DNA from 3 places in the Chromobacterium phragmitis genome. Region 3 is predicted to be linked to each of the others. Evidence: predicted binding sites of a transcription regulator. Region 3 holds the regulator's gene; each other region holds the start of a gene.
The links. Region 3 encodes FNR, which switches genes on or off when oxygen is low (the NO sensors DNR and NnrR bind a similar motif). Its sites were predicted from a motif close to TTGATNNNNATCAA; they were not measured.
Positions count from the first base shown of each region.

Region 1: the regulator FNR is predicted to act here: its motif matches at 3,830-3,843, upstream of DK842_RS16535 (4-hydroxyproline epimerase).
Region 2: the regulator FNR is predicted to act here: its motif matches at 2,830-2,843, upstream of DK842_RS09835 (universal stress protein).

Region 1 is NZ_CP029495.1:3,487,377-3,497,721, reverse strand. Features, by position in the region: gene DK842_RS16550 (NAD(P)/FAD-dependent oxidoreductase) at 1-161, opposite strand, end outside; gene DK842_RS16545 (aldehyde dehydrogenase (NADP(+))) at 165-1,736, opposite strand; gene DK842_RS16540 (dihydrodipicolinate synthase family protein) at 1,760-2,707, opposite strand; gene DK842_RS16535 (4-hydroxyproline epimerase) at 2,763-3,689, opposite strand; gene DK842_RS16530 (AraC family transcriptional regulator) at 3,978-4,781, shown strand; gene DK842_RS16525 (hypothetical protein) at 4,881-5,270, shown strand; gene DK842_RS16520 (DUF3100 domain-containing protein) at 5,678-7,030, opposite strand; gene DK842_RS16515 (M20 aminoacylase family protein) at 7,047-8,261, opposite strand; gene DK842_RS16510 (LysR family transcriptional regulator) at 8,431-9,351, shown strand; gene cynR (transcriptional regulator CynR) at 9,341-10,228, opposite strand; gene DK842_RS16500 (carbonic anhydrase) at 10,336-10,345, shown strand, end outside.
Region 2 is NZ_CP029495.1:2,081,857-2,092,201, forward strand. Features, by position in the region: gene DK842_RS09825 (glycine betaine uptake BCCT transporter) at 1-1,075, opposite strand, end outside; gene DK842_RS09830 (TlyA family RNA methyltransferase) at 1,470-2,216, shown strand; gene DK842_RS09835 (universal stress protein) at 2,264-2,740, opposite strand; gene DK842_RS09840 (glutamine synthetase family protein) at 2,998-4,344, opposite strand; gene DK842_RS09845 (methyl-accepting chemotaxis protein) at 4,578-6,188, opposite strand; gene DK842_RS09850 (DUF2252 domain-containing protein) at 6,342-7,736, opposite strand; gene DK842_RS09855 (hypothetical protein) at 7,985-8,353, opposite strand; gene DK842_RS09860 (WbuC family cupin fold metalloprotein) at 8,435-8,911, opposite strand; gene DK842_RS22985 (hypothetical protein) at 9,300-9,935, opposite strand; gene DK842_RS09870 (glutamate-5-semialdehyde dehydrogenase) at 9,951-10,345, opposite strand, start outside.
Region 3 is NZ_CP029495.1:658,535-668,879, forward strand. Features, by position in the region: gene DK842_RS03300 (RNA methyltransferase) at 1-307, shown strand, start outside; gene DK842_RS24220 (DUF1853 family protein) at 583-972, shown strand; gene fnr (fumarate/nitrate reduction transcriptional regulator Fnr) at 1,176-1,922, opposite strand; gene hemN (oxygen-independent coproporphyrinogen III oxidase) at 2,029-3,435, shown strand; gene DK842_RS03320 (methyl-accepting chemotaxis protein) at 3,615-5,630, shown strand; gene DK842_RS03325 (alanine/glycine:cation symporter family protein) at 5,696-7,111, opposite strand; gene DK842_RS03330 (substrate-binding periplasmic protein) at 7,610-8,338, shown strand; gene ugpQ (glycerophosphodiester phosphodiesterase) at 8,440-9,189, opposite strand; gene DK842_RS03340 (sn-glycerol-3-phosphate import ATP-binding protein UgpC) at 9,152-10,264, opposite strand; gene ugpE (sn-glycerol-3-phosphate ABC transporter permease UgpE) at 10,278-10,345, opposite strand, start outside.

The sequences.
Region 1 (10,345 bases), 2.0 Mb from region 3:
AAAGCGCCGGCATTGCCGTAGCTGGTTTCCATCGCCGGCTCGCCGCGGTCCAGCAGCGTCACCTCGAAACCGGCCAGGCGCAGCTGCAAGGCGGCGGCGATGCCGACCACGCCGGCGCCCACCACGATGACAGCCGCGCCGGGCGCAAGAGCGGGCGCCATGGCTCAGCCCTCCCGCCCGCCGTCCAGCAGGCGGCGTAGCGCCAGCGGATTGGCGTGTTTCAATGCCTGCGGCAGCAGCGCGTCCGGCAAGTCCTGGTAGCACACCGGCCGCAGGAAGCGCTGGATAGCCGCGGTACCCACCGAGGTGGCCCGCGCGTCCGAGGTGGCCGGGTACGGCCCGCCATGCACCATGGCGTCGCACACATCCACGCCGGTGGGCCAGCCGTTGACCAGAATGCGGCCGGCCTTGCGCTCCAGCGTGGGCAGCAACGCGTGGGCCAGGTCCAGATCGCCGTCGTCCAGCTGCAACGTGGCGGTGAGCTGGCCTTCCAGTTGCTCGGCAAGTTGGCGGAATTCACCCGCGTCCCGGCATCGCACGATCAGGGCGGCCGCGCCGAACACCTCGGCCCGCAACACCGGATTGGCCAGGTAATCCCGCGCGTCGGCCAGCCACAGCTGGGCCTGGCACTGGTTCGGCCCGGTGGCTGGCAAGCCGGCGGCCACCAGGCGAGCATGGCCGGACAGCGCGTCCACACCGGCCTGGTAAGCGCGGAAGATGCCGGGCGTCAGCATGGTCTGCGCCGGGCTCTGCCGCAGCAGCGCGGACGCGGCGGCGATGAAACCGTCCAGCGCCGGGCCCTGCTCGGCGATGATCAAGCCGGGATTGGTGCAGAACTGCCCCGCGCCCAGCGTCAGCGAGCCGATGAAGCCCTGCGCCAGCGCCTCACCGCGCGCCCGCAGCGCAGCCGGCAGCAGAAACACCGGATTGGTGGAGCTCATTTCCGCGAACACCGGAATTGGCTCCGGCCGGCTTTGCGCCAGCCGGCACAAGGCCAGGCCGCCGCCGCGCGAGCCGGTGAAGCCCACCGCCTTGATGCGCGGATCGGCCACCAGCGCCTGCCCCGCTTCGCGGCCGTCGCCGAACAGCAGCGCGAACACGCCGGCCGGCAGCCCGCATTTCTCCGCCGCCCGTGCGATGGCCCGCCCCGCCAGCTCGCTGACGCCGGGATGAGCGCTGTGGGCCTTGACGATGACCGGGCAGCCGGCCGCCAGCGCGGAAGCGGTGTCGCCGCCGGCCACCGAGAAGGCCAGGGGGAAATTGCTGGCGCCGAACACCGCCACCGGCCCCAATGCCACCTGGCGCTGGCGCAGATCGGCGCGCGGCAGCGGCTGGCGCTGCGGCATGGCCGGGTCTACCCGCGCGTCCAGCCACTCACCGGCCCGCAGCGTGCGGGCGAACAGCCGCAGCTGGCCGCAGGTGCGGCCGCGCTCCCCTTGCAAGCGGGCGCGCGGCAGGCCAGTTTCGGCCATGGCGCGTTCTATCAGCGCATCACCCAACGCTTCCAACTCGTCGGCGATGGTTTCGAGAAAGCGCGCCCGCGTTTCCAGCGCGGTTTCGCGGTAGGCGTCAAACGCCTCCCAGGCCAAGGCGCAGGCCTGCTCCACCTGTTCGCGGTCCGCGCCGGGGTAGCCCGGCTCCAGCGGCTGATCGGTGGACGGGTCTATCGCCCGTATCCTCTCGCGGCGGCCGGCAACAGCCTGCCCGCCGATAAGCATCATGCCTGTCAGATTCATCATGTTTCCTGTGTGATTAAGCGTCAGGCGACGTTCTGCTCGGCCGACCAGTGGCGGTACCACTCGCGGAACAACGCGTACTGGGTTTCGGCATAGCGGCGCTGGGCGGCGCTCAGCGTGTCGCTCTCGTTGAAATGCAGCGCGTATTCCTTGTCGCCGTTCAGCACCATCAGGTGCTTGTAATACAGCACCAGGTCGCAGCCCTCGTCGAAGGAGGACAACACGGCCAGCGCCGATTCCAGCTCGCCGGCTCGGCGGCGGGCAACCGCGTCGCCTCTGGCCGCGGCCTTGCCCAGCGCCACCAGATGCAGCACTTCGCGCGGCAGCGCGTTGCCGATGCCGGTGATGGCGCCGGTGGCGTTGCAATTGACGAAGCCGTGCACCACCTGGGTGTCCACCCCCACCATCAGCGTGACTTCGTCATCCTGGGAAGTGATATGCTCGGCGGCGTAGCGCAGGTCGGCGGCGCCGCCGAACTCCTTGAAGCCGATCAGATTGGGATAGGCGCGGCGCAGCTCGAAGAACAGGTCGGCGCGGGTGGCGAAGCCGTAGTAGGGGCTGTTGTAGATCACCGCCGGCAGCTTGGGCGCGGCGGCCAGAATGGCCGAGAAATGCGCCTTTTGCGCGGCCGGCGACGCGCCGCGCGACAACACGCGCGGGATCACCATCAAGCCATGCGCCCCCACCCTGGCGGCGTGGGCGGCGTGGGAAACCGCCTCGCGGGTGTTGACGGCGCCGGTGCCCACGATGGTCGGCACCCCGGCGGCCGCCAGCCGCGCCACGCCCTCCTGACGCTGGGCCTCGCTCAGCAGCGGCCAGTCGCCCATCGAGCCGCAGTACACCACCGCGCTCATGCCCAAGGAAACCAGTTCCTTGCCCTTGGCCACCAGCGCGTCGAAATCCGGCTGGCGATCGGCGGTGCACGGGGTCATCAGGGCCGGGATGCAGCCGGTGAAAATGTTATCGCTCATAGTTTTGCTCCTTGCGGCATTCATTCAGGTGGTAAAGGTAACGAGAGGCGCGGGCTCAGATGCCCCACGCGAAGGGGTCTTGCTCGTCGATCAGCAATGTGGCGCGCGCCGTGATGTGGGCGCGGCCGGTGATGTAGGGGCGGATGAAGTCGCCTTCCCGCTGGTAATGGCCGATGAAGCGGCTGCCGGTGATGCCGGCCTGCACCCACTCTTCGCCTTCGGCCAGCTTGCCGTCGGCGGCCAGGCAGGCCAGCTTGGCGCTGGTGCCGGTGCCGCAGGGGGAGCGGTCGTAGGCCTTGCCGGGGCACATGACGAAGTTGCGACTGTCGGCGTGTTCGTCGTCGGCGAACAACTCCACATGATCGATGCGCGCGCCGTCGGCGCCGGTGACGCCCTGCGCTGCCAGCGCCTGCTGCACGGCCCAGGTAAAAGCGCTCAGCGCCTCGACATTGTCCAAGCGCACGCTCAGGCCATGCTCGGCCACCAGGAAAAACCAGTTGCCGCCCCAGGCAATGTCGCCGATCACCATTCCATGGCCGGGCACCTCCACCGCCGCCTGCCGGCGGTAGCGGTAAGCCGGCACATTGCGCAAGGTCACCGAGCCGTCTTCATGCAAGACGGCGCCGACCGTCCCCACCGGGGTGTCGATCTTGTGCGGGCCGGGCCTTATCCAGCCCAGATAATGCAAGGAAGCGATCAGGCCTATGGTGCCGTGGCCGCACATGCCGATGTAGCCCGTGTTGTTGAAGAAGATCACGCCGCAGACGGCGTCGGGCGAAACCGGCTCGCAATACAGCGCGCCCACCAGCACATCATTGCCGCGCGGCTCCAGCAGGCAGGCGCGGCGCCATGGGTCATGCCGCTCTCGCAGCGCGTCGCGCTTGTCCGCCATGCTGCCGCCCGGCAGCGCGGGGAAGCCGCTCAACACCAGCCGGGTGGGTTCGCCCCCGGTGTGGGAGTCGATGATCTCTATCTGTTTCATTCGCTTGTCCATGCAGAAAACCCGTCCAGTCCCCGGCCGCCCGCGCCGTTGTCTCGCAGCGCGTTGATTCCATTGCCTCTCCGCGCCGCATCCCTGTTCAATGCCACCCCGCTAGCATGGCCGCGTTGCCGCCCGCGATCTTGATGGCTATCATCAGTGGCGATGACGAAATCGGCATAGTTCGCGTTTCCGCGGGTCTGGCGAACGGGATAGGCCTGATGCCAGGCCGGAGGAGAAGGGATTCGCGAAAACGGCGCGGCGCTTGGCGCGTCTAGAAAGGCGGGAGGAGTGACGAACGAAACCGTGGAAAGGATCGCCCGCTGGCGGAACGGCATCCGCCCGGCGACAATGGACGAGCTGCTGATCGGCATCGCCCCGCTGATGCCGGTGCTGGACCTGATCCCCAACGCGGCCATCTTCGTCAAGGACAGCCAGGCGCGCTATCTCAGCGCCAATCAGACGCTGGCGCAGCGCTGCGGGTTGAAAAGCCTGGAGCCGCTGCTAGGCAGGACCAGCGCGGAAGTCTTCCCCGCCCAGCTGGGACTGGTCTACACCGCGCAGGACGTCAAAGTGCTGCAAGACGGCCAGGTGCTGGAAAGCCAGCTGGAACTGCATCTGTTCAAGAACCGGGAGCCGGGCTGGTGCCTGACCTACAAATGGCCCTTGCGCGACCGGCAAGACGAAATCATCGGCCTGATAGGCATCTCGCTGGACCTGCAAGCGGCCAGCAAGACCCACCCGGCCTACACGCGCCTGGCCGCGGTGGACGAGTTCATCCGCCGCCACTTCAGCCAGCCGGTCACCATGGCGGAGCTCACCGCCATCGCCGGCCTGTCCACCGCCCAGCTGGAGCGCTACTGCAAGAAAGTGTTCCACCTGTCGCCGCGGCAAATGATACTCAAGGCCAGGCTTGAGCATGCGCATCGCTTGTTGCATCAGGACATGGCCATCACGGACATCGCCCTGCGCTGCGGCTATACCGATCACAGCGCCTTCAGCCGCCAGTTCAAGGCGCTGACAGGCATGACGCCGCGCCAATACCGCCAGGAGCTGGGCCTGCGAGGCCTCAGGCTTGGCCCAGCCGGAGAATAAGCAAGCCCAGCCCCCAGGAAGCAAGCCGGCGCCAAACGCAACCTCCGGCAGCAAACGCTGTCACAATGCGATGACCCATTTCTGAACACGGAGCGTTTGATGAAGTTTCTCCTGTCCGCCGCCGCGCTGCTGATCTCCACCGCCGCCATGGCCGCAACGCCGGCCAAGCCCGTCATCACCGGCAACATCCTGCGTCTGGATTCCGCCTGCGATTTCACCGAAAGCAGCCTGAACATCCAGCGCGACAACCTCTCCCTGAGCGCCACGCTCAACAAGCTAGCCGCGGCGCGCCTGCAGCAGGCCACCGGCGACTTCCTGAATCAAAGCATGGTGGTGGTGATCAACGACGTGCCCGTCAGCGCTCCGGTAGTCCGGACCGTGATCAACACTGGCAAGGTTCAATTCGCCCTGGGACGCGACGCCGCCGCCCAGCTGTTGCCCACGCTGCTGGAAACCACCTGCATCCGGGAGACCCCGGCTCCGCGCTGACCCCTCAAGCCGCGGCGAAAACTCGCCACAGCCCCACCCCAGGCAGCCCCATCCGCGCCCAACCCATAGCGCCTGCCCGGTTGCGCAAAGCGCCTGAGGTGTTTGGCGAACGGGCAGGCATGGGCGTGTATGCCGGCTTTGCGTATGGTTTGGAGCGGGTGCTGGATAACTGGGCCGGCGCGCTAGCCGCTGTGGCGAAAAGAAAAAAGGCCGCGCAAGGCGGCCGCAAAGGGGGTAGATGGTTGAATGTCGCCAAATCGATCATTCAATTAATGACAATTTAGCACATCAGCATCAGTCAGCAAGCGAACTTGACTTAATTTTTATTAAGTTTCGCTTGTTTTTTTACAAAGCAAATACAATAAAATCTGGCAATCTATCTGACTTTATTGCCAATTTCTACAATATTAATGCCCCAACTTCAGCGTAAAAAGTATATCGCTGACCAGCGCCGAGCCTAGGAAGGTGCCGCTGAACACCAGGATGGCGATCACCAGCAGGCGCAGCCCGTCGCGCTTGAAAATGGCGGCCTCGCGGCGGGTCACCGCCAGGCCTGCGTAAGCCAGCACCAGCGTCGCGCAGGCCAGCACGTCCACCTGGCTGAAGCATTGGTTGCGCCATTCGCCGCCAGGCAGGCCCGGCAGGCTGGCCAGCACGCCCAGGATGGACAGCCAGATCAGCGTGGGGATCTTCAACGGCAGCCAACGGTTGAGCAGATAGCTGGCCAGGCAAATCCCCAGCACCATCGCCACGCCCGGCAACACCATGGCCAGTTCCTTCTTGGGGCCGATCAGGTGGCTGAGCACGATGATGGCGCCCGCCATCAATAGGTTGGCGACAAAACCGCCCAACCCCAGCGCCGGCTCTTCCGACTTCAGCAGCTCGGCGTCGGCGGCGTCCATCCGGATGGCGGCTTGCGGCCTGGGCGCGCGCAGCCGGCTCAGCAGCGCGTACAGCTTGTTGGCGAACGGCAGCGCCACATAGATGCCGAACAACACGCCGGTCGTGGTGGTCAGCAGATTGCTGGCCGCGGCCAGCGCCATCAGCGTGTCCTTTTGTTCCGGCAAGGCGGTGATCAGGGTGCCGGCGCAGGCCGCCATCATGCTGCCGCTGCCCACGCCGCAGGCGATGGCCAGCGCCTTGTCGCTGAACAAGTTCCAGGAGTGGACGATGGGCACGATCAGCGAGAAGAAGATGGTGCCGAACATGGTGCCGATGGCGTAGACGCTGAGCGCGCCCATGCCCTCCGGGCTGCGCAGGCCGTAGCGCTCGGAAATCACGGCGATATTGGGTTCGCGGTCGATGGAAAACGTCGCGCCGACAGCCTCTCGACCCATGCGGAACAACAGCACCGCCACCGGCATCGCCACCAGCGCGGTGGCGACATTGCCCAGCTCGTGGAAGATCAGCACCGGCCCGGCCGCGACGATGGCGCCGAACTGCGGCCCCAGCAGCGTGGCCAGCTTGGTCACCAGCGGCAGCACCGCGATGATGATCACCTGGCTGAGCGTGGCGCCGATGTCGCGGCGCACCCAGCGCCCGGCCAGCGGGTTGACGCTGGGATTGCACGCCATGCCCAGCACGAAGGCGTACAGCAGCGGCAGCAGAATGATGCTGCCCTTGCCCACCGAGAATTTCTGCACGTAAACCAGTTCGGCGACAATCACGATGCCTATCGCCGCCAAGTGCGCCAGGCGGTTGAAGCTTGTGGCGGCGGAAGCGCCGCCGCCCTGCAATTGTCCTACTCCCGCGTGAGCCATCGTCTCTCTTCCTTCTTTATTGTTCTGCCGCCTTGGCCGCCGGGGCCAGCGCGGTTTCCGCCAGTTTGATCCAGTACGCCGCGCCTATCGCCAGCGCCTGATCGTTGAAATCGTAATGGGGACTGTGCAGCCCGGCTCCCGGCGCCGGCCCGTCCACGCCCAGCCAGGCGTAGCAGCCTGGCCGCGCCTGCAGCATGAAGGCGAAGTCCTCGGACGCCATCGACGGCCGCATATTGGTGCGAACATTTGCCACACCCAGCAGGCTCGCGGCGACGTCGGCGGCCAGGCTGGTTTCGGCCTCGGCGTTGATGGTGGCGGGATAGCGGTACCAATAGTCCATTTCCGCCTCCACGCCCATCGCCAGCGAGATGCTGTCCACCAGCGCGCGCATGCGGCTTTCTATCACCGCCTGCGCGGCGGGATTGACATAGCGGACGGTGCCGCGCAACAGGGCTTGTTCGGGAATGATGTTCCAGGTGGAGCCCGCCTCCACCTGGGTGACGGACAGCACCGCGCAGTCGAGCGGATCGACGTTGCGGCTGACGATGCTCTGCAGCGCGGTGACCAGTTGCGCCTGCGCGACCACCACGTCGCGGACGCGCTCGGGCATCGCCGCATGGCCGCCCTTGCCGCACAAGCGGATTTCGAACAGGTCGAAAGCCATCATCATCGGCCCCGGATGCATGGCCATCTGTCCCAGCGGCAGGCCCGGCCAGTTGTGCATGCCGTACACGCCGTCAACCGGGAAGCGTTCGAACAGACCGTCTTCCATCATCTCCTGGCCGCCGCCCTCGTTTTCCTCGGCCGGTTGGAAAATGAACTGGATGGCGCCGTCGAACGACCGGCTCTCGGCCAGATGCTTGGCCGCGCCCAGCAGCATCGCGCAATGGCCGTCGTGGCCGCAGGCGTGCATGCGGCCGTCGTGCCGAGAGCGATGGGGCACATCGCCCTGCTCATGCAGATGCAGCGCGTCCATGTCGGCGCGCAAGCCTATCGCCCGCTTGCCTTCACCCGCGCGCAGCGTGCCCACCACGCCGGTGCGGCCTATGCCGGTGGCCACTTCCAGGCCAAAGCTTCGCAGCAGTCCTGCGATCTTGCCGGCGGTGCGATGTTCATCGAACGCGGTCTCCGGATGGCGGTGCAAGTCCTGCCGCCACGACGCCATTTCCTGGACGGCGGCGGCGGACAGCATCGCGTATCCATCCAGCCGGCCTTGCCTGTCTGCGTGCATACCCTTCTCCCGATTCTCCGCGGCATCATCGCGTTGGCGTGAATAACCACACAGAGAAAATACCTTGTCATTATGAGCGGCGATTTTAAGCAAATGACAAACAATTCTCCAACATCATAAAATGGTTTCTTTGTTGCCTTTAAGGCAACACAACTAATCAGGATGAAACATGGAGTTCAACGATCAGCGCGTGCGCTACTTCTTCGAAGCCGCCAGGCTGGGCGGCGTGCGCGCGGCGGCGGACAGGATGGATATCGCGGCGTCTGCCGTCAGCCGGCAGATCCGCCAGCTGGAAGAGGAATTGGGAACCGTTCTGTTCGAACGCCACCGCCGCGGCTTCCAACCCACCGAGGCCGGCCACCTGCTGCTGGACTACCACCGCAAGCAGCTGAGCGAGCAAGAAGCGGTGCTGACCGCCTTGCGCGAACTGAAGGGCATACACCGAGGCCATGTGGCGGTGGTGACCGGCGGCGGCGTGATCAACGATCTGATCGACGCCATCCATCCCTTCTCGCAACGCTATCCGCAGATCACGGTGGGCATCGACATCCAGGGCACCAACGACATCGTCCGCGCGGTGCTGGAAGATCGGGCCCACGTCGGCGTGGTGTTTTATACCTTGCCCAATCCGCTGCTGCGCGTGCACCGCAGCTCGGTGCAACCCCTGTACGCGGTGGCCGCGCCGGATCACCCGCTTGCGCGCGCGCCGCGCCCCATCAGCCTGGCCGAACTGGCCCGGCACAAGCTGGCGCTGCCGGACGTGAGCTTCGGCGTGCGCCAGATTCTGCGCGACGCGGAAAAAGCGGAGCAATGCCAGCTGGAACCGGCCATCGTCACCAACTCCTTCCGGGTGATGGTGGAATACGCGCTGACAGGCCAGGCGGTGACGGTGCAGCCGCGCTTTTCGGTGCGGCGCGAGCTGGAAAGCGGCCAATTGCTGGCCATCCCCATCGAGCAACGCAATCTGCAGCAGGCAGAGCTGCACCTGATCACCCACCAGGGCCGCAGGCTGAGCTCGGCCGCCTCCAGGCTGCTGGAAATGCTGGCGGGCTCGATGCCCGCCTTCCGCGACGCTCCGCTCAACCTGTAGCCGGATCGAAACCGCGCGCGAAACCGGCGAAGGCGCGAGCCGCCGCGCTGCGATAACCATCCCGCTTGAGCAGCAGCGCCGCGCGGCGGGAGGGCAAGGGCGGCAGCAGCGACAGCCGCCGCAAACCAGGCTGGCAGAACGCCGCGGCGGACGGCAAGATGCCGGCCAAGACGCCATGGCGGATGATCTCCACTGCCGCGCCTATGCTGTTCACCTCCATCGCCACCCGCGGGCGGACACCATGGCGCAGGCAGTAATCGTCGATGTGGCCGCGGGTGACGAAATCGGCGCTCAGCAACGCCAGAGGCAGCGCGGCGAGATCCGCCGCCGACAGCGCGCGCGCGGCCAGCGCCGCCGGGTGCCCCTCGCCGGCCACCAACGCCAGTTCTTCCTCCAGCCATGGTTCCGCCTCCACATCCAGCGTCCGCGCCGGCGCGAAAGCGATGCCGATGTCCAGCGCGTCGTCGGCCAAGCCAGCTTCCATCGCCTCTTGCGACATCTCCCGCACATTCAGCGCAATTCCCGGGTGGCGCGCGTGAAAGCCGGCCAGCAGCGGCCCGGCCAGCCAGGCGGTGAAGGTGGGCGTCATCGCCAGCCGCAGTTCGCCGCTTCGCAGCGACGCCACGTCATGCAGCGCGCGGCGACCGGCCTCCAGCTCGCGCAACGCGCGGCGAGCGTATTCCCGATACGCCTCGCCGGCGTCGGTAAGGCGCAGCTGGCGGCCCCCGCGATCGAACAGCTCCGCGCCCAGTCCCTCCTCCAACTGGCGGATCTGTTGCGACAGCGTGGGTTGGGAGACGAACAGCGCCTCGGCGGCGCGGGTGAAATTGCGGTGTTCGGCCACCGCCAGGAAATAACGGATATGTCTCAGCAGCATGCCGCAACCATTAGAAAAACCAATAGAAAGGATAATTTATCAGTCTTGGACCCAATTGTAAGCCAGGCGCATCATCGGCCCATCGCTTCATCTCACGGAGAACCGCCATGCAGGACA
Region 2 (10,345 bases), 1.4 Mb from region 3:
CGGTGCCGCCGAAGGCGGAAAACCAGACGAAGCTGGCCAGCGCCGGGACCAGCAGCACGCCGACGATGAACTCGCGCACGGTGCGGCCGCGCGAGACGCGGGCGATGAACATGCCGACGAAAGGCGCCCAGGTGACCCACCAGGCCCAGTAGAACAGCGTCCAGTTGGCCATCCAGGTGCCTTGGGTGAACGGCGTCATGCGCAGGCTGGTGCTGGTCAGATTGCCCAGATAGTCGCCCAGCGTGGTGGTGAAGGTGTCGAAGATGAAGCCGGTGGGGCCGAGCAGCACCACGGCCAGGAACAGCAGGATGGCCAGAATGATGTTGAGATTGGACAGCCACTTGATGCCGCGCGACAGGCCGGTCAAGGACGACAGCAGGAACAGCGCGGTGGCGATGACGACGATGGCCACGGTCAGCGAAGGGGACGGCGTCAGGCCGAACAGCATTTCCAGGCCGCTTTCGATCTGCAGCGTGCCGAAGCCCAGCGTGGTGGCGACGCCGAACACGGTGGCCAGCACCGCCAGCACGTCGATGGCGACGCCGACCGGGCCGTCGACGCGGTCGCCCAGCAGCGGGCGGAAGGCGGCGCTGATCAGGCCCTTCTGGCCGCGGTTGAACTTGAAATAGGCCAGCGCCAGCGCGGTCAGGCTGTACACCGCCCACGGGTGCAGGCCCCAGTGGAAGAAGGCGTGGCGCATCGCCAGCCGCGCGGCCTCGGCCGACTCCGGCGCGGTGGACGCGCTCGCCGGCGTGGCGAAGTGGGACAGCGGCTCGGCCACGCCCCAGAACACCAGGCCGATGCCCATGCCGGCGGAGAACAACATGGAAAACCAGCTCAGGCGGGAGAATTCGGGCTCGTCGTCCTCCTTGCCCAGCCGGATGTGGCCAAAGCGGCCGAAGGCCAGGTAGAGGGCGAACAGCAGGAAGCCGAACACCGACAGCAGATAGAACCAGCCGAAGCGGGAAATGGTGAAGCTCAGCCACTGGCTGGCGGCATGGGTCATGTGTTCCGGGGCGATGGCGCCCCAGAGCGCGAACAATACGGCGAACAACAAAGACAGGCGTAGGACCATCGGCACTCCTTGCATGGCGGCGCGCTGCCCCGCGCGGGGACGCTGCCGTGATGGATGGTGAACGTGAGACGCGGCTAGGGCCGCGGGCGAGGCCGGCAACCGCCGGCGCGAGAGCCCCGCCCGGGCGAGAGCCGGACGCTGGCGGGGCGAGACAGCATGGGTGGATAATCCGGCGCCGTCTGGCGCGGGATGTCCTGTTCATGATAATGAACGATGGCTGAATAGTTGAACAAAATCAATCAATTGCTTTTTAGACTATCATTATTAGCGTTTTCTTGTAAACATTCGCAATGGTTTTTTACATATGACGAGCGGGCCGGGGGCGCCGCTTGACAGCGAGTGGCGGCTTCGCCAACCTGTCGCGTTCATTGGAAGACGGCTGTCGGGAGCGAACATGATTCGAGTGGATGTTTTATTGGTGGAACAAGGGCTTGCGGCTTCGCGCACCGCGGCGCAAAACCTGATCGCGGCCGGCCGCGTCAGCTGCCAGGGCGCGCCGGTGAGCAAGCCCAGCCAGAAGTTTCCGCCCCACGCCGAATTCGCCGTGGTCGCCGACGAGGCGGACCGCTACGTGTCGCGCGGCGGGCTGAAGATGCAGGGCGCGCTCGCCGCGTCCGGGCTGGAAATAACGGGCTGGACCGCGCTGGATGTCGGCCAGTCCACCGGCGGGTTCACCGACTGCCTGCTGCAGTCCGGCGCGCGCCGGGTGGTGGGCGTGGACGTCGGCCACGACCAGTTGCACCCGCGGATGCGGGAAGACGCGCGGGTGCGCTATTTCGAGGGCGTCAACGCCCGCGCCTTGGACCGCGCGGCGCTGCTGGCCGCCAATGAAGGCGATGGCTTTGATCTGATGGTGTGCGACGTGTCTTTCATTTCCTTGAACCTGGTGCTGCCGTCGGCGTTGCCCTTGCTGAAGCCGGGCGGCCGCCTGCTCAGCCTGGTCAAGCCGCAGTTCGAGGTGGGGCGCGAGGGCTTGTCCAAGGGCGGCATCGTCCGCGACGAAAGCCTGTACCCGCAAGTGAAGGACAAGATAGACAGTGTGTTGGCCGGGCAGGGCATGCAGACGCTGGCCTGGTTCGACAGTCCGATCACGGGCGGGGACGGCAATCGCGAGTTCTTCGTCCACGCCGCGCGGCGCTGAGCGCGGCAAGGCCCGCGCGAGGCGGGCCTGGAAAGCCGGCGCGGGGGTTACTCGACGCGGATGTCGTCGTCCTCGGTGCTGCGCACCACCAGCAGCGGGCATTGGCTGCGGCGCAGGATGTCCTCGGCGAAGCTGCCCATGAACAGGTGGGCAAGGCCGCTGCGGCCGTGCGTGCCCAGCACGATCAGGTCGGCTTGCTGGGCGCTGGCGTATCCGATCAGCAGATCGGCCAGATCATGGCCGCCTTCCCAGCTTTTCTCCAGATGGCTGACGACATTGCCGAGGCCGGCGTTGCGTGCGATTTCCTGTGCGCGGGCCAGCGCCTCCTGGCCTTGCTCCAGCGCCAGATCGTAGCCGGGATCGCCGGCGTAGACGCCCAGGCTGTCAACGGCCAAGTCGCGCAGGCTGGCGACGTGGATCAGCGTCAGGCGCGCTTCGGTGAATTTGGCGACGCGGATGGCTTCGCGCAGGGCCTTGTCGGAGTTGTTGCTGCCGTCTATCGCGGCGATGATGTGACGATACATGGTCTTGCTCCTTCGCAAACTGCTGCCGGTGGGATGCTTATAGCATACCCCGATGGGGGCGGCAGTGTCTCGCCGGGTGAGCGCGGGTATTGATCCAGGGCAATGAAACGAATGTTTCATGGGCGAGGGCGGGCCAGGGGCTGGCGACGCCGTCCCCTGGCCCGTCTGGCGGTCGGACGCGCCGAGAAAATCCTTGTCCGCGAAGCGGACTCCTTGCCCCGCCGCGGCCAGCCCTGCCTCCGCGCAGGGCGATCCGGCTAAACCAGAAATCCCAGATACTGGCGCTCCCAGGTGCTGACCTGACGGTGGTAGTCGGTCAGCTCCACCTCCTTCACCGCCAGATAGCCGCGGCTGAAATCCGCGCCGAACAGCGATTCGGCGCAGCCGGCGGCCATCGCCGCGCAGGCGGCGTCCAATGTGGCGGGCAGGCTGGCGGCTTGCTGCTTGAACACATTGCCGTGCGCGGCCTCGTCCGGGATGAGGCCCTGCTCGATGCCGGCGAGGCCGGCGCCCAGGCTGGCGGCCAGCGCCAGGTAGGGGTTGGCGTCGCAGCCGGGCAGGCGATTCTCCACGCGGCGCGCTTCGGGGCCCGACACCGGCACCCTGAGGCCCACCGAGCGGTTGTCCAGCCCCCAGCTGAGGTTGACCGGCGCCGCCATGCCCTTGACGAAGCGGCGGTAGGAGTTGGGATTGGGGCAGAACATCGGCATCAATTCCGGCAGGAAGCGCTGCAGGCCGGCGATGAAGCCGAAGAAGACCTGGCTTTCCGAGCCGCCGGCGCCGCTGAACACATTGCGGCCGGCTTGATCCACCACGCTCTGGTGGATGTGCATCGAGCTGCCGGGCTCGCCGGGCAGCGGTTTGGCCATGCAGACGGCGCTGAGGCCGTGGCGCTGGCCGATCTCCTTCAGCGCGGTCTTGAACAGGAAGGTATCGTCGGCCAGTTTCAGCGCGTCGCCGTGCTTGAGATTGATCTCGAACTGGCTGGGGCCCATTTCGTGCACGCAGGTGTCGGTGGCGATGCCGAGCGTCTCGCAGGCTTGGTACAGCTCGTCGAAAAACGCTTCCAGTTCGCCCAGCGCGGAGAAGCCGAAGGCGTCGAAACCGGCCTCGCGGCGGCCGCCGGGCAGGCGGGGAGGCTGGAAGGGCCGGGCCGGGTCCTCGTGGGCGGCGAACAAGTAGAACTCCAGCTCGGGCGCGACGATGGGCGTCCAGCCACGCGCGGCATAGCGTTCCAGCACCCGCTTGAGCACCGAGCGCGGCGCCAGCGGCGACAGGCTGCCGTCGTGGTCGACGCAGTCGCAGATCACCAGCGCGCGCGGCGTCCTGGCCCACGGCACCGCCTTGAGCGTGCCGTAGTCCGGCGCCAGCGTGACGTCCGGGTCGTGCTCGCCGTAGTAGCTGTAATCGGGGAATTCGCCGATGCAGCTTTGCAGCGGCACCGCTCGGGCGATGCGCAGCTGCTGCCCCTGGATGAAGGCGGCGGCGGGCAGGGTCTTGCCACGGGGGAACCCGTGGACGTCGGCAAAGGCAAGCTCGACGTCTCTCACTTTGCGCTGTTGCAGCCATTCGGCTAGGCCTGCGGGCAGGCGGACATCAGACATACATTTCTCCACTGAGCGTGCGGGATTCCTGTCCGTCCTCGGTGTTGTTCTTGCTGTCATGGAGCATGTGTCCGCAGTCATTATGCCAGCCGCAACGGCGGCGGCAAGTGCGGCGATGCGCCGCGCCGCCGGCAACGGGAGAGAGGGCGGCCCCGACACCCGCTTTCAGCGGGGCCGGCCGCGTTTTCCCGGGGCGGGGGCGAGGTTCTCGTCCCGGGCGGAGATGGCGCCCGTCAGAGGCGGAAGCGGCTGACGGTCTGATGCAGATTGGACGCTTGCTGATCGATGGCGCGCACCGCTTCCACCGCGTGGCTGACCGAGTTCTGGGTTTCTTCCACTACGCCGGCCACCTGTTCGACGTTGCCGGCGATGTTGGTGCCGGCTTGGCTTTGCTCGCCCATCGCCACCACCACGTTGTGCACGTGCTCGAGCGCCGTGGTCGCCTGCTGGCTGATCGACTCCAGCGTTTCCGCCGCCTGCTGCACCTGGTCGACGCCGGCCTGCACCGCCGGGCGGATTTCGTCCATGCGGCCGGAGACGTTGCCGGTTTCGTTGATCACCGCCTGCACGATGCTGCTGATTTCGTCGGTGGCGGTGGCGGTGCGCTCGGCCAGCTTGCGCACCTCATCGGCCACCACGGCGAAGCCGCGGCCCATTTCGCCGGCGCGGGCGGCCTCGATGGCGGCGTTCAGCGCCAGCAGGTTGGTCTGGTTGGCGATGTCGCGGATGGTTTCGGCGATGCTGCTGATGCTGCGGCTGCGCTCGGCCAGCTGGCCCACCATGTCGCTGGCGCCGTGGATCTGGTCGGCGATCTGGCGGATGCCGTCGGCGGCGTTGCCGGCCAGGGTCTTGCCTTCGCTGGCCAGTTGGGCGGTGTCGCGCGCGCCGGCCTCGGTGTCGCGGGTGCTGGCGCTGACGTGGTCTATGCTGACCGACAGCTGTTCGATGGCGGCGGCGGCAGAGGTGGTGGACGAGCTGGCGATGCCGGACACCTCATGCACCTTGTCCATGTCGCTGGACAGCTGGTGGCAGGAGTGGTTGATGCTGGAGGTGGCGCGGCCGATCTCGTCTATCATCTGCCGCAGTTTGCCGCGCATGTCGCCCATCGCGCCCAGCAGGCTGTCGGGTCCGCCCTTGACCTGGATGTCGATGCTGAGGTCGCCGTCGGCGATCGCTTTGACCACGTCGGCGGCGTAGCCCGGCTCGCCGCCCAGCGACTGCAGAATGGAGCGCGACATCCAGCCCACCAGCGCGCCCAGCGCCACCACGCAGATCGCGGCCACCGCCAGCAGGGTGCGGGCCTCGCTCCAGAACAGCTGGTCGATGTCGTCGATGAAGATGCCGGTGCCTATCGTCCAGTCCCAGGGATCGAAGCGGAACACGCCGTTGAGTTTGGGAAACTCCTGTTCGCCGCTGCCCTTGCGCTTGGTCTGGATCACCAGCACGCCGTAATGCGAGTCCTTCATCGCGTCGTCGTAGGCCTCTACCGTGGTGCGGCCATCGGGCAGCTTGCTGCCCATGTCAACCTTGCCGACGCGGTCCTTGCTGGGATGGAACAGCACGCGGTGCTCGCGGTTGCGGCCGAAGAAGTAGATGTCGTCCACCTTGAGCGCGGACAGCGCGGCGATCGCCTGCTTCTGAGCCTCGGCGCGCGGCATGCCCTTGGCTTCCAGCTGCTGGAAATGGGTGAGGCTGTTCTCCGCCATTTTCAACAGGTGGACGATCTGGTCGCGTTTTTCCTCGTGCAGGGTGGCGCGAGTGGACAGCAGCGCGACGGTGGACAGGCCCAGCAACGCCAGCAGGCTGGCGATGATGATGATGATCAGGCGGGTATTCAGCTGCATTTTCGACACTCGGAGTAGGGGAACAAACCGCCGGCGACGCGGCGGCGGCGCGGTCCGCTTTCGGGCGGGCCTCGCCGGCTGATTATGCGTTTCTGTTGTTACAGTCTAGTTCAGAGCGCAAATATCAACATTGCAATTTTCCCTAATCCCGCGTCATGCCTGGGAGATTGGCAAGCGGCCGGAGCGCGCGGCGGCGTCGAACAGCGCGTAGTCTTTTTCCACTTGATCCGCGTAGGCCTGCGCGTAGTCCGCCAACGCCTGGTCGAACTTGTCGGACTGCCCCAGATAGCCGGCGATCTCGGCCGCGCAGCCGCCGGACTTGGCGTGGGCGCGCGCCAGCGTCCAGGCGCAGGCCTGGCCGTAGCTGGCCAGTTCCTCGGCATTGGAGAAGGTTTCCAGCGCCGGGGCGGCCTTCATGTCGCGCAGCTGGCGCATGTAGAAATGGCGATCGTCGGCGCCCTGAGTCCAGCCCAGGAACAGGTCGCTGGTGGCCTGCATCAGCCTTTGGCCGAACACCACGCGCTTGCCCTGGTTGCCGTGCGCGCAGGGCTGGGTGAACGGCTCCAGCACCGATGGCCGCGCCTCCTTCAGTTGCAGGAACAGCGGCTGGTCGTAGTCGTCTTGCAGCAGCAGCGCCAGGCAGCGGGTGCCGACGCTGCCCACGCCGACCACCTTGAATGCGGCGTCCACCAGCCGGAAGCGCTGCAGCAATTCGCGGCGGTCTTCCTTCAGCGTGTCGATGTAGCAGTTCAGCAGGCGCTGGATCTTGGCCTTGCTGTCGCCGCCCAGCCAGTCGTCGCAGGCGGCCAGCGGACTGTCATGGTCGTCCAGATGGAAGATCACCGGCGGATTGTCGCGCAGCCGCAGGCCGCCGTCTCCCAGGTCGGCCATCTTGGGCAGCAGCCTTTCCTGGGTTTGATTGCGCGCCTTGTTGGCTACCTTGTTCAACTGTTGGCGCATGCCTTCGTCGGTGGCTTCGGACAGCAGTTGCTCGAAGCCGACGCGGCAGTACCACAGCTCCAGCTGGCTCATCTGCGAGAAGCCCGCCAGCCGGCGGCGGTAAGTGCCGGCCAGGCGCAGCGCGGTTTCGCGGGCGGCGGATTCGTCGAAGCCGCGGCCGCGCGCGGCCAGCACTAGGCTGACCGCCAGCCGCTTCAGGTCCCACTCCCAGGGGCCGGGATGGGTCTCGTCGAAATCGTTGATGTCGAATACCAGTTGCCGTTCGGGAGAGGCAAAGAAGCCGTAGTTCATCAAGTGGGCGTCGCCGCAGATCTGCAGCCGCAGCCCGCTGTCTGGCCCGGCGGCGAGGTCGGCGGCCTGGATCATCGCCGTGCCGCGGAAAAAGGCGAACGGCGACGCGCGCATCCGCGCGTAGCGCAGCGGCACCAGCGCCGGCACCCGGCCTTGAGAGGTGGACTCCACCAGCGCCACCACGTCGCGCTCGGGCGCGAGGCTGGGTTCGGACTGGCTGGCGCGGGGGCAGCCGCCGCGGCGGGCTTTGCCGTCGGCGTAATGCTGGTCGTACTTGGGATGGGAGGCGTTGGACATGGGCGGCTCCGTCTGTGGCGCATGCCGTCAGTGTAACCGCTGGATGCGGGCATGGCGGAATCCGGGCGAGGAATCTTGTCCACAGCTTGTTCTGAAATTGTCCACACTATGCACAGCGCGCTGTGGATGGAATGGCTTGCCCACAATGGCGGAACGGGAATGAGGGAAATGCCCCTTGTTATGCACAAGGCTGTCCCAAGATATCCAGACTATCCACAGCGCGCTGCGGAAGTCTGGATTTATCCACATCATTTGCCGGCGCAGAGATGGATTTGTTTCTTCCAAGCGGGGCTCAGCGGCATGCCGTTCAGCCGGACTTCCAGCCTGCTGCCCTCGCCCTTGGGCTGGACGTCCACGCGGGTGCCGGACACGTCGCTGACCGGATTGCGCAGCGTCAGGCTGCGGCTGCCGTCGCCCTCGTCGCGGCGTTCGACGAAATCGTCGGGAATGTGCAGTTTCTGCAGGCCTTGCTGCAGGCAGTCGGCCACTTGCTGCGGCGGGCGCTGGCTGCTCAGGCTGAGCGAGGGAGCGGCGCGCAGCGGCGTGGCGCAGGCCAGCAGGGAAAGAGAGATGACGAGGGGGAGAACGGCGCGGAACAGGAACATCGGCTTCGGCATGGGTTGGTGACACAATGCCTGTTGGTGCGTCCGCCGCCGCCATGGGTTCCGGCGGCCGCAGCGGCAAGATGTTAAGCGATGTTACGCGAAGCGGTCGCCGGGCTGGCAGCGGCGCAGGAAGGCCAGCATGTCGGCGACGCGGGCGTCGCCCTCGGCCGGCGCCCAGGCGGCCACATCGGCTTCGGGCAAGGGAAGATATGGGCCGCGCTTCACTTCGAATACCACGCTGCCCGGCTGCAGCGATACTACCGCGTGCCAGACGCCGGCGGGCATCTCGAACACTCGGGCGCCATCTGCGCCCAGTCGGTGGCGAGCGACTACGGTTTCGCCGGCGGCGTCGAATTCGATCCAGTCCAGCGAGCCGGACAGCATGATCAGCAGTTCCGGGCTGCCCGGGTGGCGGTGCGGCCGGACATAGGTGTTCGGCTCCATGGCGATGGCCAGGCGCTGGATGCTGTCTTCCAGCTGCTCGTGCAGATTGTGGTGGGCGCGCAGGCGCGGCGCACAGGCGGCCTTGGCGGACAGGCCGGCCAAGTCTTGAGTCGTCAGGGTTTTCATTTTTGGGCGCGAGCGTGAAAAACTAAAGCGCGATTATGGCGCGAAATGGGGGCGTTGTGTCCGAACGCGTGGCGTTACCGCAGGGGCATGGTGGGAAGAGGCCGCTACGAGGTGGTTTTGTGTCCGCTGTGCGGACGGATGATTTTCATGGCGGGGCTGCCCGCCGGGCAGGCAAAGGGGCTGAACGGCCAGCCCCCTTGCAACCCCAGGCCGCCCCTGCGACCGCGAATTCCCGTTCCGTTGACGGATGGCAAGGCGCCGTCGAACTCGCCCCGCGCGAGCGTCGCGGGGCTCAAACATGCAACGGCTTAAAACCTTGCCATCCGCCAACGGAACGGCGCGGGTCGGAAGGGGGAGGTGGTTCGACGGTAGGTGGTCCGGGGATGAGTTATGGAAGAGAATCGATTAAGTGGTAAGTCGCATCGACAAAAGATGGGATTACCAACAAATGGACCCATGATTTCCCCTTGTTACGGCCAGAAAGACGAATATTTCCAGATAAATAAGTCCACAGGATTGGAGTTGGCCCCAATATATTTGCATCGGAGGACTCTCTATTTTGAAGTGAGAAGTCATCCATATTGTAATAATCCATGGCATGCCCGCCTGTTTGCTGAAATCGTTGAACATCAATTTGGGCGGCATGCAGAATTTTATTGCACACCTCTCTTAGTGGAAGGTGTTGCTGACCATTTTTCAAAGATTTCTCATCGTCGAATATCGTGCACCAGTGCTTATTATGGTTATCCTTGCAAATATTCTCGTATGCGATATATCGAGGATCTTGGAGAGGAAGGGTTTTCATCTGATCATCCAAAGTACGAATGCAGATAGCGAGATTCAGCAGCGCATGTGTTATTTCTCTTTGGAAGAACTGTGCTTCTAAGCATGATGCAGGGTCGCTGCGATCGTTTGGGTCGGAGAGGCTGGCAATGGTTTTGCTAGCGTAGAAAAGACAAAGAAGACGATAAGCATTGAGCTTGATCGTCTCCTTGTCGAACGCGTAGCGGTCTGGCTGGCTCATGGCATGAAGTAAGACTTACTGCCGGATCTGCCCATCGCCCAGCACGATCCATTTCTGGCTGGTGAGTCCATTGAGGCCGACCGGGCCGCGGGCGTGGATCTTGTCGGTGGAGATGCCGATCTCCGCGCCCAGGCCGTATTCGAAGCCATCGGCGAAGCGGGTGGAGGCGTTGACCATCACGCTGGCCGAATCCACTTCGCGCAGGAAGCGGCGGGAACGGCCGTAGTCTTCGGTGACGATGGCGTCGGTGTGATGGCTGCCCCAGTGGTTGATGTGCTCGATCGCTTCGTCCATGTCCTTCACCACCTTGACCGCCAGGATGGGCGCCAGGTATTCGGCGGCCCAGTCCTCCTCGGCGGCCGGCACGATCTTGTCGCCCAGGATCACACGGGTGCGTTCGCAGCCGCGCA
Region 3 (10,345 bases):
GAACCTGGCGATGGCAGTGCAGGTGATGACTTACGAGCTGTTCAGCCACACCGAGGTGGACGTGGAATACCTTCGCGCCGACGGCGAAGCGGCGACCCAGAGCGAGGTGGACGGCATGTGCGGCCATCTGGGGCAGGCAATGGACGAGATCGGCTACTTCCAGCGCCGCAACAGCGAGCGGCTGATGCGCCGCATGCGCACCATGTTCCATCGCGCCGGGATGCTCCGCGAGGAGATCGACATCCTGCGCGGCTTCTACAAACAAGTGCAACGCGCGGCCGGCAAAGCCTCCGGCGATGCGGACTGAGCCAAGCTGCGATCTGCCCTACGCGCATCCCGCAGTGCGCGATCTCGCTTTTCTGCTGACCTTCCCCTCCCCTTGGAGATGCGACGCCGATCTTCCGCCGGAACGGCCGCCGGGCAGCTGACGGCGCCGCCAGGCTGGACCGCTCGCCCGGCGAGCTGGCGGCATAACTGGCCGCTCATCCAGCCACGCGGCCGGCAATCCATGCCGAACGGTTTTTTTCTTTCTGATTTCGCCATGCGCCGCACATCCACCTCGCGGCGAAAAATCTCAAAGTCATAAACAGAGAGCGGCGAACGGTAGGCGAATTCGACTGCCTGCTCTGGATGGACGGTGAGCCCTGGCACCAGGAAACCGCCAGCAAGCTCTACCCGCGACTGGACGACACGCCCGAAAAACGGGTCGGTCCCGGCCTCAATGACGCCTGGCGGCTGAAGGCGACCAAAACCGCAACACAGCTGCAGCGAGCCCTCCATCCCGACGCCGCCGGCGTCCTGCCTGACGGCCTCGAGCGTTGCCACGCCCCCTCCTCCGATCAGCTCCAAGGCTGGCACGCGCCGCGTGACGCCGCCTGGCCGCGGCGATGCGGCGGCTCGCGCTGGGGCTGGCTCCCGCTTGGCTGGAAGCGGAATGCTCGTATGGCGAGGACGCGCTGCGCGCGCGGCTGAGCGACGCCCAAACACCGCAACGGGTGGCGGAACTGCAGCCGGACGGCGGCGGACGCTGGCGCGGAGTCGCGCGCGGTTTCGCCACTGCGCCCGGCAGGCCCGAGCCGGAGCGGCTTGGGGTACTGCTTCGGCGCATCGCCCGGACATGAAAAAAGGCAGGCTCGAGCCTGCCTTTCCGATCCGGCGCCATGCCTGGCGGCCGTTTAGTGGCCGTTAGCGTGCATGCAGCCCGAGATCAAATCCTTCAGCGAATCCAACTGCACCAGCTGGATATGCTTGTGATCGACAGTGATCCAGCCCTGCTGCTGGAACTTGGACAGCGTACGGCTGACCGTTTCCAGCTTCAGGCCCAAGAAGCTGCCGATCTCTTCGCGGCTCATGCGCAGGATGAAATCGTTGGCGGCGAAACCTCGGGTGGACAACCGCTGCGACAAGTTCAGCAGGAAAGCGGCGATGCGCTCTTCCGCCTTCATGTTGCCGAGCAGCAGCATCACGTTCTGGTCGCGCACGATTTCGCGGCTCATCAGCCGGTAGAAATGATGCTGCAGGCTGGGGATATCGCGGCTCAGCGACTCCATGCGGCCGAACGGCAGCTCGCAGACTTCGCTGTCCTCCAGCGCCACCGCGTCGCAGCTGTGGTTGCTTGAGGAAATGCCGTCCAGACCCATCAGTTCGCCGGACATCAGGAAGCCCGTCACCTGCTCGCGGCCATCCTGGCTGGCGACACAGGTCTTGAAGAAGCCCGTACGGATAGCGTACAGCGACTTGAAGGACTCCCCGCTGCGGAACAGATACTCGCCTCGCTTCAAGCGGCGGCTCTGGCGGATCACCGTGTCCAGCTGGCTCATTTCCTCGCGATTGAGGCCGACCGGCAGGCACAGCTCGCGCAGACTGCAGCTGGAGCAGGAGATTTTCAGGGTTTGCAACGTGGTGTGGTTATGTTCAGACATGCTGTGTTTGCTACAAGCCGGGGAAGCTTGACCCTTATCAAGGCGGAATTCACAAGTTTTTCGCAAATTTACCAGTCCTCCAGAAGTTTTACCATCCGAATACGACATGAAAACTACCCACCCCTTCTCTCCCGCCCATTTCGTCTTCGATCGCGAGCTGATCGAGAGGCTGGATGGCGCGGGGCCAAGATACACCTCTTATCCGACAGCTGATCGCTTTACATCAAAGTTTTCGGAAGAAGATTATCTGAACAAACTGCGGCAGCGTCAGATTGGCGCCAACCGCAGACCTTTATCATTGTACGCTCATATACCGTTTTGCAACACAATTTGTTATTACTGCGCCTGCAACAAGATCATCACCAAAGACAGCGCCAAAGCGGATCAGTATTTGGATTACCTGGAGAAAGAAATCCGGTTGGTGAGCGAAGCGCTGGGCATCCGTGAAAAAGTGATACAGCTTCACTTTGGCGGCGGCACTCCGACCTTCTTGTCCGATGCGCAACTTGAACGGCTGATGGGCATACTCGGCACGCACTTTGAATTCCTAAGCGACGGAGAGTATTCCATAGAGATAGACCCGCGCAAGGTAAAACGCGAAACCATGCTCAAGCTGGCAGGATATGGCTTCAATCGCGTCAGCGTGGGGATACAAGATTTCGACCCGGCAGTACAGAAAGCGGTCAACCGGGTGCAAAGCGAGGAGGAAACCCGGGCGGTGATCGAGGCGGCGCGCGAAGGCGGCTTCAAATCGGTCAGCCTGGACCTGATCTACGGCCTACCGCTGCAAACTCGCGAAACGATGCGCGACACGCTGCAAAAGGCGCTGGCGCTCGACCCGGACCGCTTGTCGCTGTACAACTACGCCCACCTGCCCAGCGTGTTCATGCCGCAGCGCCGCATCCACGAGGCCGACCTGCCGGGAGCGGCGGTCAAGCTGGACATCTTGCAAGACGCGGTGAAGACCTTGACCGACGCCGGCTACGTGTTCATCGGCATGGACCATTTCGCCAAGCCCGACGACGAACTGGCCGTGGCCCTGCGCCAGGGCCGGCTGCAGCGCAACTTCCAGGGCTACTCCACCCACGCCGACTGCGACATGCTGGCCTTCGGCGTATCCGCCATCGGCAAGGTGGGCTCCTGTTACAGCCAGAACGACAAGTCGCTGGAGGGTTACTACGCGGCGCTCGACCAGGGCCGGCTGCCGGTGGTACGCGGACTGACGCTGAACAACGACGACATCCTGCGCCGCACCATCATCCAGGGGCTGATGTGCCGATTCGCCTTGTCGGTGGAAGCGATAGAGGAAATCCACGGCATCAATTTCGCCCAGTACTTCGCCGAGGAAATGCCCCGCATCCGCGAATTCCAGCAGCAAGGCCTGCTGTCCTTCGACGGTGACTTCCTGATGGTGGAGCCCCAGGGCCGCTTCCTGATCCGCAACATCGCCATGATCTTCGACCGCCACCTGCGCGAGCGCGAAACCCACGCCCGCTACTCCAAAACCATCTGATCCCCGCCTCACGGGCGTCCTCGCGGCGCCCGTTCGATTTTTCGTCGCCTTGGTGACTGCCCCTTAGTCGAGTTGCGCTTATTTTTTCCTATGTAATAAGCAAAATCACTTATACAAAGGGTATGCAAGCACGCCGGGACGCAAGCGCCCGGCCGCCCGCGTTCGCGAGGAGCCGTCCCATGTCCACCCCCATTGTCAGGCTGATGCAGCGCCTGAGCTACCCGCAGCGCTTCGCCGTGATCGGCGTGCTGTTCGCGGCGGCGCTGCTTTACCTGGTCTACGGCCTGTTCCGCAGCAACCAGGACAATATCGAATCCACCGCCAAGGAAAAAGTCGGCGTCGTCTACATGCAGCCGCTGACGGCGATGTTGGCGCAAGCGCAGCAAAGCCAGGAGACGGCGGTGCGCGCCTCGCTAGGCGACGCCCAGGCCAAGAACGACTTGCCGGCGGCCACACAGCAACTGCAAGCCAAATGGCAGGCGCTGCAGGCGGCCAACGACCAGGTCGGCCCGCAATTGGCCAGCGATGCCGCCTGGAAGGACGCGGCCGCCGCCTGGGACAAGCTCAAAGCCACCCAGGCCGCCCAGCCATCACAATGGATAGCGGCCTACGGCGGGTTCAGCGACAAACTGAACAACCTGATCGGCGTCATCAGCGACAATTCCAACCTGACGCTGGACCCCGACATCGATACTTATTACCTGATGGACGCCTCCACCGCCAAGCTGACCACGCTGATCAGCCATCTAGGCGAGGCCAACGCCATCGCCGCGCTGGCCGAGGCCAACCATCCGCTGGAGGCGGCGCAGCGCGACCGCCTGGTGGAATTGCGCCCGCTGATCGGCGAGGTCAACGACGGCTTGGCCAGCGACATAGGCAAAGCCGTCGCCTACAACGCCAGCCTGAAGCCGGAAATGTCGTCCCAAGCCGACAAGCTGGCGGCGACGCTGAAGAGCCAGTTGCCGACGATAGACGACGCGGTGGGCGGCAAGACCGGCGCCAGCAGCCTGAAAGTGGCCGGACACAGCGCAGACGGCGCCCAGGCCGTCTCCGCCTACATCGCCAGCGGCCTGCAGCAGTTGGACCAATTGCTGCAGGCGCGGATAGACCGCACCGCCAGCCAGCGCAATACCTACATCATCATCGGCGTGGCCGCGATGCTGCTGGCCATTTTCCTGTTCCACCAGCTCTATCTGTCCATCACGCTGCAACTGGGCGGGGAGCCGATGTACGTGCAGCAGGTGGTGGAGCAACTGGCATCGGGCCGGCTGGACACCCGCATTCATCTGCGCGACCGCGATGAAACCAGCCTGTTGGCCGCCATCCGGCGGATGCGCAACCAGCTGCGCGAAACGGTGTCGCAACTGCTGGAAACCTCGCGCGAGGTAAATCATGCGGCATCGGCCATGGCGGAAAGCGCGCAAAGCATCACCGCCAGCAGCAACCAGCAAAACGAGGCCGCCGCCAGCATGGCCGCCGCGATCGAAGAGCTCAGCACCAGCCTGTCGGTGTGCGCCGAGCAATCGGAACAGGCCGACCGCCTGTCCAACGACGCCGCCACCCGATCGTCGGACGGCAACCGGGTGATCGCCGCCACCACCAGCAGCATGGACGGCATCGTCCGCGACGTGTCCTCGGTGTCGGAAACCATCACCGACCTGGGCAAGCAGTCCGAATCCATAGTGGGCATCGTCGACGTGATCCGGGACGTGGCGGACCAGACCAATCTGCTGGCGCTGAACGCTGCCATCGAAGCCGCCCGCGCCGGCGAAATGGGCCGCGGTTTCGCCGTGGTGGCCGACGAAGTGCGCAAGCTGGCCGAGCGCACCGCGCTGTCCACCACCGAGATCAGCAACATCGTCAACCAGATCCAGAACACCGCGCAAAAGGGCAACGACAACATGCAGCAAGGCATGAAGGCCATCATGGATGGCCAGCAACGCGCGCGCGAAGCCGGCTCCAGCATGGACAACATCCGCCACTGCGTCGACGACGTGCTGGACAGCATCCACCGGATCACCTCCTCGCTGCGCGAGCAGAGCAGCGCCAGCCAATCGCTGGCGATGAATGTGGAGCAGGTGTCCCGCATGTCGGAACAGAACAGCATGGCGGTCAAGGCCAGCGCCGAAACCGCCGGCGAACTGCAGGCGATCTCCCAGCGGCTGATCGGCCTGGCCGGACGCTTCACCGTCTGAACCGCGCTCAGCCCAAACAAAAGCCCGCCGGAAACGGCGGGCTTTGTCGCACGGCGGGAGCGGACTTACCAGATGCCCTTCTCCACCTTGGCGGCAAGTTCCGGGTACTGGTCCACCTTGAACACCGGCGCGGCCACACCGGCCGTCAACTGGCGCTGGTAATCGCCCAGCACCGTGAAGAAGTAGCGCGACAGCAGCACGATGGCCACCAGGTTGATCAGCGCCATCAAGCCCATCGCCATGTCGGCCATATCCCATACCAGCGGCAGGCTGGCCAGCGCGCCGAACATCACCATGGCCAGCACGATCAGGCGAAAACCCAGCAGCGCGGCCTTGTTGTTGCGGATGAACTCGACATTGCCTTCGGCGTAGGCGTAGTTGCCCAGGATGGACGAGAACGCGAACAAGAACATCGCCACCGCCAGGAAGGAGACGCCTATCGGGCCGAACTGCGACGCAATGGCTTTCTGCGTCAGCGCCACGCCGCTCAGTCCCGGCTCGTTCACGCCGGACAGCAGGATGATGGCCGCGGTGGCGGTGCACACCACCATGGTGTCGATGAACACGCCGAACATCTGGATCGCGCCCTGGCTGGCCGGATGCTTGGAGGTGGCGGTGGCGGCGGCGTTGGGCGCCGAGCCCATGCCCGCCTCGTTGGAGAACAGGCCGCGCTTGATGCCCAGCATCATCGCCTGGCTGACCGCGTAGCCGGCCACGCCGCCGGCCGCCTGCTCCAGGCCCAGCGCGCTCTTGACGATCAATGCCACTAGGCCCGGCAGCTCGGCCGCATGGATGGCCAGCACGTAGAAGGCCATCAGCAGGTAGATCAGCGCCATCACCGGCACCAGCCATTCGGCCACCCGCGCCACCGAGCGCACGCCGCCGAAGATCACCGGCGCGGTCAACAGCACCAGGCCGATGCCCACCGCGTAGCGATTCCAGCCCCATGCGCCCTCCGTCGCGGCGACGATGGAGTTGGCCTGCACCGCGTTGAACACCAGGCCGAAAGCCAAAATCAGACACAGCGCGAACACCACGCCCAGCCAGCGCTGGCCCAGGCCCTTCTGGATGTAATAAGCGGGACCGCCGCGGAAAGTGTCGTCGTGGTGGCTGGTCTTGAACAGCTGGGCCAGCGTCGACTCGACAAAGGCGCTGGACATGCCGAGCAAGGCGGTCAACCACATCCAGAACACCGCGCCGGGTCCGCCGGCGGCGATGGCGATGGCCACGCCGGCGATGTTGCCGGTGCCCACGCGGCTGGCGAGGCCGGTGGCGAAAGCCTGGAACGGCGAAATGTCATTCTTGCTGACATGGCCGCCGCGGCCCCCCATCATCTCGCGCCAGCCCCGCGGGAACAGCCGCAGCTGCAACAGGCCCGAGCGCAGCGTGAAATACAGGCCCACCGCCAACAGCAGGGCGATCAGCACCTTGCCCCACAGCACGTCGTTGACGGCATTGATCAAAGAATGAAGCAACTCCATGGTTCTCCTTGTTGTCCTGAGCGTATCGATGTCCGCGGCGAGTCGCCTGCGGAACGGCATCCCGGTCTGCTGCCGGGTGAAATCATAGCGAGCGGGCGCAAGGCCCCCGTTGCATGCTGCTCCTAACGGGATGGAAGGACAGGCTGGCGACCGACGGGTCGCGTCTGGAACGGCTCGAGTGAAGAGGAAATCGCACTGGCAGGATTGTTAGCCACAGATCGCGACGAATGGCGCGAATCCGAAAAAATCTAACAAGAAAGTTCCCATGCTGACAATCGAAATTAAGTAAACAGATTGCAAACAAAGTGTAAAAACCGCGCCATCTTACGAACGAGGAGCCGCCATGTCCAGATGCTAAGCTGAAGAAATGCCATTGAATCTTGCCTGAGAACCTGTTCAGGCTCCGGCTTACCGCTGCGAAACCTATCCGGCGGCTCGGAGCATCGAAACCAATCATTCCGGGCAGCAAACGGACGCCTAACGGGAGTATTCTCGCCGATGAGATCCTTGCTCTGGTGTTTATGGCTGTGCGCCGCATGCGCCCAGGCCGCCGACAAGCTGCCATGGCTACTGGTGGCGGACGCCAACTTCGAACCCTATAGCTACCTGTCGGGAAACGATCCGACGCCCAAAGGCTTGGACGTGGAGCTGGTAGACGCCGTGATGCGGGAAACCGGCCAGCCTTTCCATATCGCCCTGCTGCCCTGGGAGCGGGTGAAGCAGCAATTGGCGCTGAAAAACGCCGTGGCGGGTTTTGTCTTCACCGGCACCGCCGAGCGGCGCGCGCAATACGACCTAGCCGGCCCGCTGCGCAAAGGCGAAACCGTCTTCATCACGCTAAAGCGCTGCGCGCTGCGCGGCTGGCGCAGCCTGGACGATCTCAAGCCTTACCAGATAGGCCAGGTTCGCGGCTACGCCTACGACACCGAATTCGACAAGGCGCCGCTCAACCGCGACCAGAACGCCGGCTCGCCCGGCCAACTGGTGGCCATGCTGCTGGCAGGCAGGGTGGACGTCATCGTCGGCGACAAGGTGCAGCTGCTGTACTTCATCCAGCAACGCGGCGCGGGGGCCCTGGTCAGAGTGCTGGACAAGCCGCTGGTGGTCATGCCGCGCTACGTGGCCTTCGCCAAGGATGACCCGCGCGCGCGGCAGTTCGAGGCGGCGCTGAAAAGGCTGCAGCAGAACGGCGCGCTGCAGCCTATCTTCCAGCGCTGGCCCCAATAAGGGCCGCAACCCGAACCCAGGCGCGCCGACGCTGGCCACGCCCGCCGCACGACAAGAAGGCGCGACGCGGGATCAAGGGTTTTGTCAGCGGCGCCAAAGACTCAGCGCGCCGGCAGCAGGTCCAGCCTGTCGGTGCACAGGCTGTCCACGCCCCAGGCCAGCAGACGGCCTGCGTCGGCCGGATCGTTGACCGTGTAGCACAACAGCTGGTAGCCGGCGGCCTTGATGTCGCGGGCCAGCGTCTCGGTCAGGGCCTTGTGGTCGCAATGCAGCGCCACGCCATCCAGCTCCGCCAGGATGTCGCGCCAGTTCGCCGGAATCTCCTCGCACAGAAAGGCGCGCGGCAGCGCCGGCTCGGCGGCTTTCGCCGCGCGCAAGGCGTCGATCTCGAACGAGGACAGCAAGGGCGGCACCGCCGCGCCGGCCCACAGCCTAGCGGCCTCTTGCGCCACCAGCCGGCCGGTTTCCTCGAAGCGCCCCGGGCAGGGCTTGATCTCGATGTTCAGCAGCATGCGCTGCGCCAGGCAGTAAGCCGCCACATTGGCCAGCGTCGGCAGCGCCTCGCCGGCGAAGGCCGCGCCCTTCCAGCCGCCGGCGTCCAGCTGCGACAGCTCGGCCATGGTCTTGGCCCGGGCAGCGCCCTCGCCGTTGCTGGTGCGGTCCACGGTATCGTCGTGCAGCAAGAAGCAGACGTTGTCAGCCGACAGCTTCACGTCGCACTCCGCCGCGCGATAGCCGTAGCGGATGCCCTCGCGGAAGCCGGCTACGGTGTTTTCCGGCGCCAGCGTGCCGCCGCCGCGGTGGGCGACGACCTCAGGATACGGCCAGGCTTGCTTGGGATGCTGCGGCATGCTCGATTCTCCTCTGTGTTTCCGAGTCGAACAGGTGCAGCGCTTCGGCGCGCACCGTCACCTCCAGCCGGCTGCCCGGCTCCGGCCGGTGGCCGTGGGCCAGCCGCGCCACCACGTTCTGCCCAGCCAAAAGGCCGTACACGTAATTGTCGGCGCCCAGCATCTCCACGCTGTCCACCCGCAGGCTCAGCGCCTGGCCGCCGTCGCCGGCCGCGGGCAGGTGCTCGGGCCGGAGGCCGACCGTCAGCTTGCGTCCCGCAAGCGCCGGGTTGGCCGCCGGCAGGGACAGCGACACGCCGTCGCCCAGCAGCAGCCGCTCGCCGCGCTCGTCCGCCTGCGCGTCGAACAGATTCATCCCCGGCGAGCCCATGAAGGCGGCGACGAAGGTGGTGGCCGGCCGGTCGTAGATCTCGTCCGGCGCGCCGATCTGCTCGATATGGCCCTTGTTCAGCACGATCACGCGGTCGGCCAGCGTCATCGCCTCAACCTGATCGTGGGTGACGTACAGGCTGGTGGTGGCCAGCCGGCGATGCAGCCGCTGGATTTCCAGCCGCATTTGGCCGCGCAGCTTGGCGTCCAGGTTGGACAGCGGCTCGTCGAACAGGAACACCGCCGGCTCGCGCACGATGGCGCGGCCCATCGCCACCCGCTGGCGCTGGCCGCCGGACAGCTCGCGCGGCTTGCGCTGCAACAGCTGCTCCAGCTCCAGCACCGCCGCCACCTTCAGCACCCGTTCCATCACTTCGGCCTTTTTCAGGCCCTTGAGCTTGAGCGCGTAACCCATGTTCTCCGCCACCGTCATGTGCGGGTACAACGCGTAGTTCTGGAACACCATCGCGATGTCGCGGTCCTTGGGCTCCAGTTGGTTGACCAGGCGCTCGCCGATGCGTATCTCGCCGTCCTCGGTGCTTTCCAGCCCGGCCACCATCCGCAGCAAGGTCGACTTGCCGCAACCGGACGGCCCGACGATGACCACGAACTCGCCGTCGGCGATCTCCACCGAAATCTCTTCCAGCACCCGGCGCTCGGCGCCGGGATAGCGCTTGGCGATATTCTTCAGACTCAGTTTTGCCATTTGGCGCTCTTTCTCATTTCTCGTTGTCCACCAGGCCCTTGACGAACCAGCGCTGCATGCCGATCACCACCACCAGCGGCG